One region of the Pantoea sp. App145 genome, then DNA from elsewhere that is predicted to be linked to it. Evidence: predicted binding sites of a transcription regulator. Region 1 holds the regulator's gene; each other region holds the start of a gene.

Region 1 (4,612 bases):
TGCATGCAATTTTTAAGATGGTGCGTAAAGGCACAAAGGACAGTCACTGCAATCGCGCGATTATCGTGGCGCATAACGCCACCTTTGATCATGGCTTTCTTATGGCGGCAGCCGAACGTGTCGGTCTGAAGCGCAACCCATTCCATCCCTTTGCCACTTTTGATACCGCAGCGTTAAGCGGCCTGGTGCTAGGTCAGACGGTGCTGGCAAAAGCCTGTAAAGCGGCAGGTATGGATTTCGATAGTACCCAGGCGCATTCTGCCTTGTATGACACTGAACAAACCGCGACGCTGTTTTGCGAACTGGTCAATCGCTGGAAGCGCCTTGGCGGCTGGCCGGTCGCATTCAGTGACGATGTGTCGGAAGACGACGCAGAATGACCAAAAGAAAGGCCGACGATGCGTCGGCCTTTGCAATTATTCTGCTTCTTTATACTTCTCAGCAGTTTCTTTAATCAGCGGTTGCAGCTCACCACGCTGGAACATCTCAACGATGATGTCGCAACCACCGACCAGCTCGCCATCGACCCACAGCTGCGGGAACGTTGGCCAGTTGGCATATTTCGGCAATTCAGCACGGATATCCGGGTTTTGCAGGATATCAACATACGCGAAGCGCTCACCACAGGCAGACAGAGCCTGCACCGCCTGCGCAGAGAAACCGCAGCTTGGCAGTTTCGGCGAACCTTTCATATACAGCAGGATCGGGTTTTCTGCGATCTGGCGCTGAATTTTTTCAACAGTACTCATTTTTGCCTTCCTTAATTCCTCACTTCGTGTTTGTTTATTGTAGCGACTTCACCCCCGCACTGAAAACGGGATTTTGCTTCTCAGCGACCTTAATCGCCATGTTTGTTAAGTTCCAGCGCAACAAATAACATTTTCATATCATTAGCAAGCATGAACCGATTAATAATTGGCAATAATTATGCTGCGTTAACCGGCTGAAATCGCTCATTTTTGCCCCAGATACCATCTGGTAACAGATTAATCGAAAAATGCCTTACCTTTTGGAAAAAAAGTGGATTAGAATCAATTCCGGCGCTGATCATTGATCAGATTTTTCTAACTTGCCGCAGGCTGTTTTATCGCAGACTGCTTAACCTGTAACCGGACTATGCGTTTACTTATTACGCTTTTTATGCTGGCTTTCGCCCAACTGTTTTTTAATGTGGCTTCTGCGTCACCGCATGCGCCCATCAATGCCAGTTTGCATAATGCAGAGAAAAAAAGTGCACGCGAAGATGAGCGCCGTAAACGACGCCCGGTCAAGACCAGCACCAAAAAATCACGCCTTACCAGCAGTGTTCATAAGTTAAGACTGAAGAAACCCACCAAAACCGAAACTGCGCTGCACAAAACTACCCGCAGAAAAACCCTGCTGAAGTCGCCGATCAAAAAATATGGTCATCAGCGCGTGGCGAAAGTCACATCTGAGCAGGATGACGCCAGCGACCTCACCACCATCAGGATGAGCAAATCACACCGGCAGCGCTATCAAAAGGCGCGTGAAACGGCGATGAACAAATTAATGGGTCAGATCGGTAAACCCTACCAGTGGGGTGGTACTTCACCACATACCGGTTTCGATTGCAGTGGTCTGGTGTGGTATGCCTATAAAGACCTGGTGAAATACAAATTCCCACGCACCGCTAACGAAATGTATCACCTGCGTGATGCGGCACCGATTAAACGCGATATGCTGGAGAAAGGAGATTTGGTGTTCTTCCGCATTAACCATCGCGGTACCGCTGACCATGTGGGTGTTTACCTTGGCAACGGCAAGTTTATTCAGTCACCGCGTACCGGTAAAGATATTCAGATTAGCGCATTAGGTGAAGATTACTGGCAGAAGCATTATGTCGGTGCACGCCGCATGATGACGCCAAAAACCATTCGCTAAGCGGTCACCGCGCAATAAAAAGCCGGACACTGAAATTTCAGGTCCGGCTTTTTTATTAATGAAGGATCGCGGTGAAGCTGAACACGATGATCATTAACAGCGCGCCAACGGTAGTACCCAGCGCGAGTTTCAGGTCTGTACTCATCACAACTCCTTAGTCACATTAATTGAAGGGTTAATGTAATTTTCGCACAGCCCCCGGCAAAAATCTCGTGTTATCCGCGTCAGCTTGCTAGAATCGCCGCCTTTCGTTGCGCAACAGATTTTGCGCACGCTGTGTTTGTGGCCTGTTAAAGTGATTTAGACTCAGAGTTAACGCCTTTTTCTTCGCCATTTGCCCCAAAAATTGGGGCGCAAAACCATTAGCAGACGCAAACGTTTAACAATATACTTATCAGTAAGTTGCGATAAGCCCGGGAGTACCATTTTCATGGCAACAATTAAAGATGTGGCGAAACGCGCCGGTGTCTCCACCACCACGGTTTCGCATGTCATCAACAAGACGCGTTTTGTCGCGGAAGAGACGCGTAACGCCGTATGGGAAGCGATCAAAGAACTGCACTACTCGCCCAGCGCCGTGGCGCGTAGCCTGAAGGTCAACCACACCAAAACACTGGGATTGCTCGCCACCTCCAGCGAAGCCCCCTATTTCGCGGAAATCATCGAAGCGGTAGAAAACCACTGTTTCGACCGCGGCTACACGCTGATTCTCGGCAATGCGCATAACGATCTGCAAAAGCAGCGTGCTTATCTCTCGATGATGGCGCAAAAGCGCGTCGACGGTTTATTGGTGATGTGTTCCGAATATCCGGACGACCTGCTCACCATGCTGGAAGAGAACCGCAATATTCCGATGGTGGTGATGGACTGGGGCGAGTCTCGCGGTGATTTCACCGATACCGTGCAGGATAACGCCTTCCAGGGCGGCTATCTTGCGGGACGTTACCTGATTGAACGTGGACATCGCGACATTGGTGCCATCCCCGGCCAGATGGAGCGCAACACTGGCGGCGGTCGTCATGCTGGTTTTATGCAGGCACTGCATGAAGCCGGTATTACCGTTCGTCCGGAATGGATTGTGCAGGGCGACTTCGAACCAGAATCCGGTTATCAGGCGATGCAGCAGATCCTCAACCAGAAACAACGTCCGACGGCGGTGTTTTGTGGCGGCGATATCATGGCGATGGGCGCGATTTGTGCCGCCGATGAAATGGGGCTGCGTGTGCCACAGGATATTTCGGTGATTGGCTATGACAACGTGCGCAACGCCCGGTATTTCACCCCAGCGCTGACGACCGTTCATCAGCCGAAAGCGCAGCTGGGAGAAAAAGCACTGGAAATGCTGCTCGATCGCATCACCAGTAAACGCGAAGAGCCGCAGACCATCGAAGTGCAGCCAACATTGATTGAACGCCGCTCAGTCGCTGACGGCCCGTTCCGCGATTATCGTCGCTAAGCTATCGTTTCGCTCAACCACTCATGGTTGAGCGTTTCAGCATCGCCCAGATAATCCAGCAGCCAGCTTAATGCCGGTGAAGCGCGTTGTTCCGACCAGCTGACGCAGCAGGGACTCTCCGGGAAAGGCGCAGGCAGCGTCAGTTCGGTTAACTCGCCACTATCCAGCAGTCGCCGGGCTAAATGGCCCGGCACCATGCCCACGCACAAACCTGCCCGCAGGCAATCCATCCCGGTTTCCCACTCCGGTACCACCAGACGCCGCTGGTTATCCAGCGTCCAGGTCATACGCCGCGGCAGCGCCCGCGACGTATCCTCCAGCACCAGCGAAGGCCACGTCCGTAAGGTTTCTTCATCCAGCTGGGTACTTTTTGTCAGGGGATGCCCGGGACTGACCACGCAACGCCAGTTCAGCGCGCCCATATCCTGGAAGGCGAAACGCCCACCGACCGGAATGGCTTGGGTGGCCCCAATCGCCACATCGACCCGTCCATCAGCCAGCGCATCCCAGACCCCGTTGAACACTTCATAGCTGATAATCAGCTCCATATCCGGGAAGTGACGGTAGAAATCCTTTACCAGTTGCCGGGTACGCTGCGGTTTAACGATACAGTCAACCGCGATACTCAACTGACCACGCCAGCCGTTAGCCAGTTGCTGGCACTGGCGTCGGGTTGCCAGCATTTTTTTGATAACACTCCGGCCTTCACGCACGAAATGCTCACCCGCTGCCGTCAATACCACCTCCCGGTGCTGCCTTTCAAACAAAGGCACGGCCAGCCAGGTTTCCAGCTGGCGTACCGTATAGCTGATGGCAGAGGGCACGCGATGCAACTCCTGCGCCGCTGCGCTAAAACTGCCGCTGCGAGCCACCGCATCCACCACTTCAAGCGCGTATTCAGACCACATGATTTTGCCTGCAAAATTTTTGATAGCACTTCGCAAATATTAGCGTTTCACAAAGACTGCCGCACCCTTTTACACTCCCCGGCGTTCAATTTGTCTAATGAGAATCACCATGTTGTCATCAAAAGGATTTTTGCCTTACCTTGCTTTGCTAAGCATGCTCGGCTTTCTTGCTACGGATATGTACCTGCCGGCCTTCGGTGCCATGCAGCAGGATTTTGCCACTGCCCCTGGCACCATCAGCGCCAGCCTGAGCCTGTTCCTCGGTGGCTTTGCCTGTGCGCAGGTCTTCTGGGGTCCGTTGTCTGACCGCTTTGGTCGCAAACCCATTCTGCTGGCCGGATTAGTG
Region 2 (4,612 bases), 1.5 Mb from region 1:
AAGCATGATGCCGGTGACGATGTTGCAGGTCAGCACGATAAACACCGCCGTCAGCAGGCCGGACATGGCATCAACAAAATCGTTGAAATCGATCTTCGCCACGTTGCTCAGCATCAGCAGACCCACGTACATCAGCGCAGGCGCGGTGGCGTAAGCAGGGACCAGATACGCCAGCGGCGACATAAACAGAATCACCAGGAACAGCAGGCCAACCACAATCGCCGTCAGACCGGTTTTGCCACCCGCCGCCGTACCTGCCGCAGATTCGATGTACACCGCTGCCGGAGATGCGCCCACCAGGCCGGCAAACAGGCTGCTGACCGAGTCGGTAGTCAGAGCACGACCGCCGTTAATGATCTGCCCGTCTTTATCCAGCAAATTGGCCTGCCCGGCCACCGCGCGAATGGTGCCAGTAGCATCAAACACAGCGGTCATGACCAGCGCCAGCACCGTTGGCAACACTGCCGGTTTCAGCGCGCCCATGATGTCGAGGCTAAACACCAGCGACTGGCCGCTGGCATCTTTCAGGCTCGGCATGGCAAACAGCCCCTGGAACTTCACCGCCGGGTCGAAAATCAATCCGACAATCGAGATCCCGACAATGGTCAGCAGGATGCCGCCCGGTACACGACGTTTTTCCAGACCGAAGATGGCTGCCAGCCCGACCAGCGCCATGATCACCGGGAAGGAGGCGAAGTGCCCCAGCTCTACCGGTAAGCCCGCCGCCGGATTTTTCACCACCAGGCCAATGCTATCGGCAGCGATCAGCAGCAGAAACAGGCCGATACCGATGCCCGTGCCATGCGCGACACCCATCGGCAGGTTACGCAGAATCCACGCACGAATGCCGGTGGCAGAGATCACGGTAAACAGCAGCCCCATCAGGAACACCGCCCCAAGGGCAACCGGCACACTGATATGCTGCCCCAGCACCAGGCTGAAGGCGGTGAAGGCGGTCAGCGAGATAGCGCAACCGATAGCCATGGGCAGGTTGGCCCACAACCCCATCAGGATGGAACCGAAGCTTGCCACCAGGCAGGTCGCGACGAAGACCGCCGTCGGAGAAAAGCCTGCTTTACCGAGCATACCCGGCACCACAATGACGGAATAAACCATTGCCAGGAAGGTGGTTAACCCTGCCAGCACTTCCTGACGCACGCTGCTACCGCGTGCTGAAATAGTAAACCAGGCGTCCAGTTTTCCACTGGCCGGGCGAGAATCGCCAGACATAATTAATCCTCTGCATTTTTTGTGTTGTGAGTGGCCGCACGGCTACCGTTTGCCTGCCGTCCTGGTGCACGTCTCTCCGGTGAAGAAACAAAGCAAACGTTTACGTAGCCGCGTATTTCTGGTCGTAAAAGGGGAAACTCAGAAAAAAGGCAAACGATTATCCGGTGAATGACCGGCGGTTTTCAACTGATAATCTGGCATAACGGATTTAACCGCTGAAATTTATCGGGCCGCCCTGCTCCAGCGCCCGCTGCCAGGCTGCCCGCTGTTCCATCCCTTCCAGCCAGCGCAGACTGGCGGGCATATCGCGCAGACCGGTACGCGCGCGCATCGCCAGCAACGGGAAACTCATCTGGATATCGGCGATGGTGAAACGATGACCGGCAAAGTAAGGATGCTGGCTGAGATGTTGCTCAATCACGCCGCCATGCAGCGCCAGCTGCTTGTTCAGCCAGGCTTTCTGGATACCCGCGCTGAGCGCCCTGCCCGCCGGACGCAGCAGCCAGGGCACCGGCTTTTTGCCCAACTGGCCGAACACCAGTTTCATCACCAGCAACGGCATCAGCGATCCCTCGGCGTAATGCAGCCAGTAGCGGGCCTGAATCTGCGCATCCTCATCGGCAGGTTTCAGCCGATACTCGACGTCATATTTTTCTGCCAGATATTCGAGGATGGCCCCGGACTCCGCCACCACCCGATTGCCATCGGTGATCACCGGGGATTTGCCCAGAGGATGGACTTTTTTCAGCGACTCCGGTGCCAGCAAGGTGCCTTCACGTTGGTAGCGCTTGATTTGATAAGGCACCGATAACTCTTCCAGCAGCCACAGCACCCGATGTGAACGGGAATTTTCAAGATGGTGAACGGTGATCATCATGGCTTCCTGACCAATGGATTGACCCGGCAAGTATAGATGATGGCGTCTCAGCGTTTCTGCTCGTCCTGTTGCGGATCGAGTAACACAGCGCCCGACCCCTGCTCTGCCAGACGGTCACCGGGGTTACGCAGCGGACAATCGCGCATCGACAGACAACCGCAACCAATACACCCGTCGAGATCGTTACGCAGCCGCGTAAGTGTTTCGATGCGTTTATCCAGCTCCTCGCGCCAGTGCTGGGTCAGCGCATCCCATTCCTGGGTCGACATACGTTTGTTGGCGGGTACATGCATCAGGCTATCGCTTACCGTGGCGAGAGGAATGCCGATACGTTGCGCGATTTTAATGATCGCCACGCGACGCAGCACATCGCGGCTGTAACGCCGCTGATTGCCGTTATTGCGCGTGCTGGAGATCAATCCTTTGGTCTCATAAAAGTGCAGCGCCGAGACGGCCACGCCGCTGCGTTTCGCTACTTCGCCCGGCGTCAGCACCGGCTTCGGGTAGTTGCGTTCTTTTTTCATTTGGCTCTTTACCTCAAGTTAACTTGAGGAATTATACTCGCTCCCCATTGAAACTTCGAATCTCTACTCAGAAGGATGTGGTTATGATGCAAGAGGAAATCATTCATTCACTGACGCACTGGATCGATCAGAATCTGGATAAAACCCTGTCAATTGATGAAGTAGCGGCCAAATCAGGTTATTCCAAATGGCACCTGCAACGTATGTTCCGTACCGTGACGAAACAAACATTGGGCGGCTATATCCGCGAACGGCGTTTAACGCTGGCAGCAGAAGCACTGCGCCAGACGCAACGCCCGGTATTTGATATCGCGATGCAGTACGGTTATGACTCGCAACAGACGTTTTCCCGCGTGTTTCGTCGTCAGTTCTCGCAAACACCGACTGCCTATCGCCACACCATGCGTCGTCAGGCGATGATCCAGCGTCCACGCCTGGTGAGCTTTGATTGCAACGAAAATCTGGCCAGCTTTACCCAGCGAACCACCGGCGAGTGCTGCCCGATCCGCTAATCCTCTCTGCGCGCCCCCCTGCGGGCGCACCCTGCCTGTCAGGCGCGCGATAAATCGCGCCGCTACCCACCCGTGCAATTATTTGCACAATCCACATAAATGCCGCATCTGACTTCGATAAAATTTTTTCTACCATACAAGGTATAAATTTTGTTCAAAATTTCAAATCGAATGATATAATGTGACCCAAGTCACAAAATAATGCGTAATACGACGGCCTGAAGGGCCTCCCTGACCTTCCTTCTTTGCCGCCAGTGATGTCCGATGAATGTCAGGGATGTTACTGATTCATAGAGGTTCGTTGCAGATGGCTACTTTAACCACCAGTCTTATCGTTATGCGCTGGGAATTGCTGAGCGCAATAATGATGTTTTTCGCCAGCACCCTGAAAATTCGTTTTCGTCAGAACAGCCACCATGTGATGGCGCTGATGTGCGGCGGAATCGGCCTGGGCATGTCCTGCTGGTTTGTCACCGGCCTGCTGGGAATCACCCTGAGCATGGAAAATCTGCATAACTTTATGGAAATCACCAAAAACGCCTTCGTCGAGGTGATGAGCCAGACCCCTGCCGATTGGCCAATGCCCTGATTTCCACCAATAAAAAACCCCGCATCGCGGGGTTTTTTATTTTGCTGTGTGATTTCAAATTTTCTTCAACACGGCCGGGATCTTGACATCCCCCACCGTACCGCCCGGCGTCTTCGCACCGAGACGGTCCTGAATCCACATATCACCCATCATCTGATTAAGCCCACGATCCAGTCCGGTAACCATCCCAGCGCCAGGCGTAAAAGTCAGCTCGCCAAAGTAAACCTGCTGTTCGTGGATATACCAGTCAACACGAACATAATCGAAGTCACTCGCCAGTTTCTTACTCAACGCTAAGGCATGTTGCAGCGCTGCCAACTGCGACGAGATATCCAATCCGGTATCACGGATTTTATGATAGGCCTCATTCAAGTTATTCACATAAAAATTCATTGATATCAGTGGATTGCATCGATTATAAATCACCTGCAACACAAACTCGAAGTTGCCATCGCGTTTATTAAACATATGGAACTTGTAATCAACCGGTGCGGTTTTGCCATCACCAATGTATTTCTCCACCAGAATGCGCGGCTTGATGTAACGGTAATGAATCTCACGCGCCTCATCGGCATAGTCTTTTTTCAGCCAGCGCTGGCAGTTGCTGATGATCTGCTGCTTTTTCAGCGCATCCGGTTCTTCCAGCAGGATTTCCACCATATTGGAGCCGTGATTCGGCTTGATCACCGTGTTTTTCCAGCTTGGCAGCGTATGCAGTGAATGCGGATCGCTGGTTTCATACAGCAATGGAATCAAATATTCACCGCCTATCTTTTCAGCGACGTAATCACGCACCGAATATTTATCCGACAGACGACCATAATTCTGGTAATCGCCATAAACAAACTTACGGTACAGGATCTTCTCGTTAAACACTTTC
Region 3 (4,612 bases), 1.1 Mb from region 1:
GGAAAGGCGCAGCAATGCGCCTTTTTACTAATGCCGCGACACATGCTGAACGGGAAACATGGACACTCTTCACCTTCCTCAAGCCACGTCGCCTTTGGCCACGTGGCTTCATTATCTTGAACATCTGCATTCTCAGACCATCGAACTGGGTCTGGATCGTATTCAACGCGTCGCTGCACGCCTCGACCTGCTAAAACCTGCTCCCTTCGTCTTCACTGTTGCCGGAACCAATGGCAAAGGCACCACCTGCCGTACGCTGGAAACGTTACTGATGGCCGCCGGTTTCCGTGTTGGGGTCTACAGTTCACCGCATCTGGTGCGATACACCGAACGGGTGCGCATTCAGGGCGAGGAGCTGGATGAAGCTTTGCACAGCGCCAGTTTTGCCGCCATTGAAGCCGGGCGCGGCGACATCTCGCTGACCTATTTCGAGTTCGGTACCTTATCCGCGTTAAATCTGTTCCGTGAAGCGGGGCTGGATGTGGTGATCCTCGAGGTCGGTCTGGGTGGACGCCTCGACGCGACCAACATCGTCGATGCCGATGTGGCGGTGGTCACCAGCATCGCGCTGGACCACACCGACTGGCTGGGGCCGGATCGCGAAAGCATTGGCCGTGAAAAAGCGGGGGTGTTCCGTGCAGGTAAACCGGCCGTAGTGGGTGAACCGGATATGCCGCATACCATCGCGATCGTTGCGGCAGAGAAGGGCGCATTGCTGTTGCAGCGTAACCGCGACTGGCAATGGCAGCAGCATGGCGACAGCTGGACGCTGCAGGATGCGCAGGGTGAATTGCGCAACCTGCCGTTACCGCAGGTGCCGTTACCCAATGCCGCGACCGCGCTTATCGCGCTGCGTGCGTCGGGTTTACCGGTTAGCGAGGCGATTATTCGTCAGCATCTGCCGCTGGCTATTTTACCGGGTCGTTTCCAGACGGTCAGTGAATCACCTCGTGTGATCCTGGATGTAGCACATAATCCCCATGCCGCTTATTATCTGGCTTCACGTCTGGCGGAACTGCCGCGTTCCGGTAAGGTTCATGCGGTGGTAGGTATGCTGCATGATAAAGATATCGCGGGAACGCTGGCGGCGCTGGCACCCCAGGTGGATAGCTGGTACTGCGCTCCCCTTGAGGGTCCACGCGGTGCGACAGCGGAGCAGCTGATTGCCCATCTGGCGAGTGGTGAAGCATTTGCTACCGTGGATGCTGCCTGGCAGGCAGCGCGGTTGCAGGCGCATCCCGAGGATGTGATTCTGGTGTGTGGTTCTTTCCACACCGTGGCACAGGTAATGGAATCGATGGCAGCGGAGAACGGCAGTGGCAAGTAAGTTTCAGAACCGTTTGGTTGGCACAGTGATTCTGGTGGCGGTTGGCGTCATCGTCTTACCTGGCCTGCTGGATGGCAAGAAAAAGCACTACAAAGAGGAGTTCGCTGCCATTCCGCTGGTGCCGAAACCGGATGATCAGCAGGACAGCGAGATGGTGCCACCGGTCACCCAGCCGTTGCCTGCTCAGCCGCCGGAAGGCGCGGGTACGACGACCGAGCCGAGTGCGACCAATAGCAAAACGTCCACCAGTCCGGCAGAGAGCGGCAATACTCAGCCAGCTCAGAATAGCGAACCCAGCGTGGTGACGCCGCCGCCGGTCCATCAAAGCGCGCCGGTACAGACGCCGAAACCCAAACCCGTTGAGCAGCCTAAGCCAAAACCGATTGAGCAACCCAGGCCGAAACCGGTTGAGCCTAAGCCGGTGGAACAGCCGAAACCGGTCGAAACGCCGAAGCAGAGTGAAGCAGAAGCGCCAGCACCCGCGGGTCAGGCTTATGTGGTGCAGCTCGGGGCGTTGAAAAACGCAGCGAAGGTCAACGAGATTGTGGCGCAGTTGCGTCTCTCGGGCTATCGCGCCTTTACGGTGCCATCAACGCCGGTTCAGGGCCAGATCACCCGTATTTATGTCGGGCCGGATGCGTCAAAAGCGAAGATGCAGGCGGCGCTGGGTGAGCTGAAAAACCTTTCCGGACTCGGTGGGGTCGTCAAACCGTACAGCACGCGCTAAACCGTTGATAAGCCGCGCCGATAGCAGAAAAAGGCGCGGCATAGCACAGGTTGTTCATCAAATTGATGACAGAAAAATTATTTTATTTCAGTTGGTTACCTTGCTGAGATACGTCGGGGCGAGGTGATTTTTTTTCTTCGCCCTTTTTATGGATACGGAACCGGAAAACCCTACGCAAACGTTTTCTTTTTCTGTTAGAATGCGCCCCGAACTGGATGCAGGGGTGCAATCGCGCTGGCGCTGGAAGAGTTCATGATCTGGATTGATTACGTCATTATTGCGGTAGTTAGTTTTTCGGCTCTGGTCAGCCTGGTTCGCGGGTTTGTCCGGGAAGCCTTATCTCTCGTTACCTGGGGATGTGCGTTTTTTGTCGCCAGTCACTACTACGCCTACCTTGCAGTCTGGTTTACAGGTTTTGACGACGAACTGGTTCGTAACGGTATCGCTATCGCGGTACTGTTCGTTGCTACCCTGATTGTGGGTGCCATCGTGAACTATGTGATCGGCACGCTGGTTGAAAAGACCGGCCTGTCGGGAACCGACAGGGTGTTGGGGGTCTGTTTCGGGGCGTTGCGTGGCGTGCTAATCGTTGCCGCTATTCTCTTCTTCCTTGATACATTCACCGGCTTCTCGAAAAGCCCGGACTGGCAGCAGTCCCAACTCATTCCCCAGTTCAGTTACATCATCAGGTGGTTTTTTGACTATCTGAAAAGCACGTCGAGTTTTTTACCCCGGTGACGCCACCGGGAGTGCGGCTAATGAGGAAATGACAACATGTGCGGTATTGTTGGTATCACCGGTTTTATGCCAGTAAACCAGTCGATCTATGACGCGTTAACGGTGCTGCAGCACCGCGGGCAGGATGCCGCCGGCATTTGTACCATCGATGCGCTTAACTGCTTTCGTTTGCGCAAAGCCAATGGGCTGGTGAGCGATGTCTTCGAAGCACGCCACATGCAGCGTTTGCAAGGCAACATCGGGATTGGTCACGTACGTTATCCGACAGCAGGCAGCTCCAGTGCCTCTGAAGCGCAACCTTTCTATGTGAACTCCCCTTACGGCATTACGCTGGCGCACAACGGTAACCTGACCAACGCGCACGAACTGCGTAAGCAGCTGTTCGAAGTGGGTCGCCGTCACGTCAACACCACCTCTGATTCCGAAATCCTGCTCAACATCTTTGCGCAGGAGCTGGACCGTTTTCAGCATTACCCACTGGAAGCTGACAACATTTTTGCCGCGGTGGCTGCCGTGCACCAGCAGGTGCGTGGTGCTTACGCGGTGGTTTCGATGATTATCGGTCATGGCATGGTTGCCTTCCGCGATCCTAACGGCATCCGTCCGCTGGTGCTGGGTAAACGCCAAATCGCCGATGGCCGTATCGAGTATATGGTCGCGTCTGAAAGCGTGGCGCTGGATACGCTGGGCTTTGAGTTCATTCGTGATGTGGCACCGGGTGAAGCGGTCTACATCACCGAGCAGGGCCAGCTCTCCACGCGTCAGTGTGCTGAGAACCCGAAAAGCAATCCGTGCCTGTTCGAGTACGTCTACTTTGCGCGTCCGGACTCCTTCCTCGACAAAATTTCGGTCTACAGTGCGCGCGTACGTATGGGCACCAAGCTGGGTGCGAAGATCGCGCGTGAGTGGGAAGATCTTGATATCGATGTGGTGATCCCGATTCCGGAAACCTCTACCGATGTGGCGCTGGAAATCGCCCGTATCCTCGATAAGCCTTATCGTCAGGGATTTGTGAAAAACCGCTACGTTGGCCGTACCTTCATCATGCCGGGCCAGCATCTGCGTCGCAGCGCGGTACGCCGCAAGCTGAACGCCAACCGTGCTGAGTTCCGTGATAAGAACGTGCTGTTGGTGGATGACTCTATCGTGCGTGGTACCACCTCGGAACAAATTATCGAGATGGCACGCGAAGCGGGTGCGAAGCGCGTCTATCTGGCTTCAGCCGCGCCGGAAATTCGTTTCCCGAACGTGTATGGCATCGATATGCCGAGCGCGACCGAGCTGATCGCCCATGGTCGTGAAGTGGAAGAGATTCGTCAGCTGATTAAAGCCGATGCGTTGATTTTCCAGGACCTCGACGATCTGATCGAAGCTGTACGCGAAGAGAACCCGGATATCGCGCAGTTTGAGTGTTCGGTCTTTAACGGTATTTACGTCACCAAAGACGTTGACCAGCGTTATCTTGACTATCTCCAGTCACTGCGTAATGACGATGCAAAAGCCATCGCACGTCAGACTGAAGTGGAAGGTCTGGAATTACATAACGAAGGTTAAATTGCATTGCCCGCTTTTTAATTAAAAGCGGGCATTTTATTATTATCTCCCATCAGAAATAAAACCTCCTGCCCCTCGTGTCATTCTTGATATAAAACCCTCACTTTCCTGTTTATCCAGTAGCAGAATTTTATCAGGCTATAGCTTAGTGCTGGCCATGTTCCTCTTACTCATAATAAGGAGGTGAATTAATCTGAATTCAGTGAACTAATTATTTAGTAAATCATAAATAAAAATCATGCTTCCGGGATTGATGATGAAATCAT

The links. Region 1 encodes PurR, which represses purine synthesis genes. Its sites were predicted from a motif close to CANGCAAACGTTTGCNTG; they were not measured.
Region 2: the regulator PurR is predicted to act here: its motif matches at 1,269-1,286, upstream of RCF31_RS11185 (NCS2 family permease).
Region 3: the regulator PurR is predicted to act here: its motif matches at 2,226-2,243, upstream of cvpA (colicin V production protein).

The regions. Positions count from the first base shown of each region.
Region 1 covers NZ_CP133290.1:978,666-983,277, forward strand. The annotation lists gene rnt (ribonuclease T) at 1-380, shown strand, start outside; gene RCF31_RS04355 (Grx4 family monothiol glutaredoxin) at 417-749, opposite strand; gene RCF31_RS04360 (C40 family peptidase) at 1,117-1,902, shown strand; gene RCF31_RS04365 (YnhF family membrane protein) at 1,958-2,047, opposite strand; gene purR (HTH-type transcriptional repressor PurR) at 2,333-3,358, shown strand; gene punR (DNA-binding transcriptional activator PunR) at 3,355-4,266, opposite strand; gene punC (purine nucleoside transporter PunC) at 4,376-4,612, shown strand, end outside.
Region 2 covers NZ_CP133290.1:2,447,252-2,451,863, forward strand. The annotation lists gene RCF31_RS11185 (NCS2 family permease) at 1-1,230, opposite strand, end outside; gene RCF31_RS11190 (glutathione S-transferase family protein) at 1,439-2,104, opposite strand; gene soxR (redox-sensitive transcriptional activator SoxR) at 2,155-2,631, opposite strand; gene soxS (superoxide response transcriptional regulator SoxS) at 2,715-3,143, shown strand; gene RCF31_RS11205 (YjcB family protein) at 3,451-3,732, shown strand; gene RCF31_RS11210 (ATP-grasp fold amidoligase family protein) at 3,787-4,612, opposite strand, start outside.
Region 3 covers NZ_CP133290.1:4,172,032-4,176,643, forward strand. The annotation lists gene folC (bifunctional tetrahydrofolate synthase/dihydrofolate synthase) at 59-1,327, shown strand; gene dedD (cell division protein DedD) at 1,317-2,054, shown strand; gene cvpA (colicin V production protein) at 2,307-2,792, shown strand; gene purF (amidophosphoribosyltransferase) at 2,829-4,346, shown strand.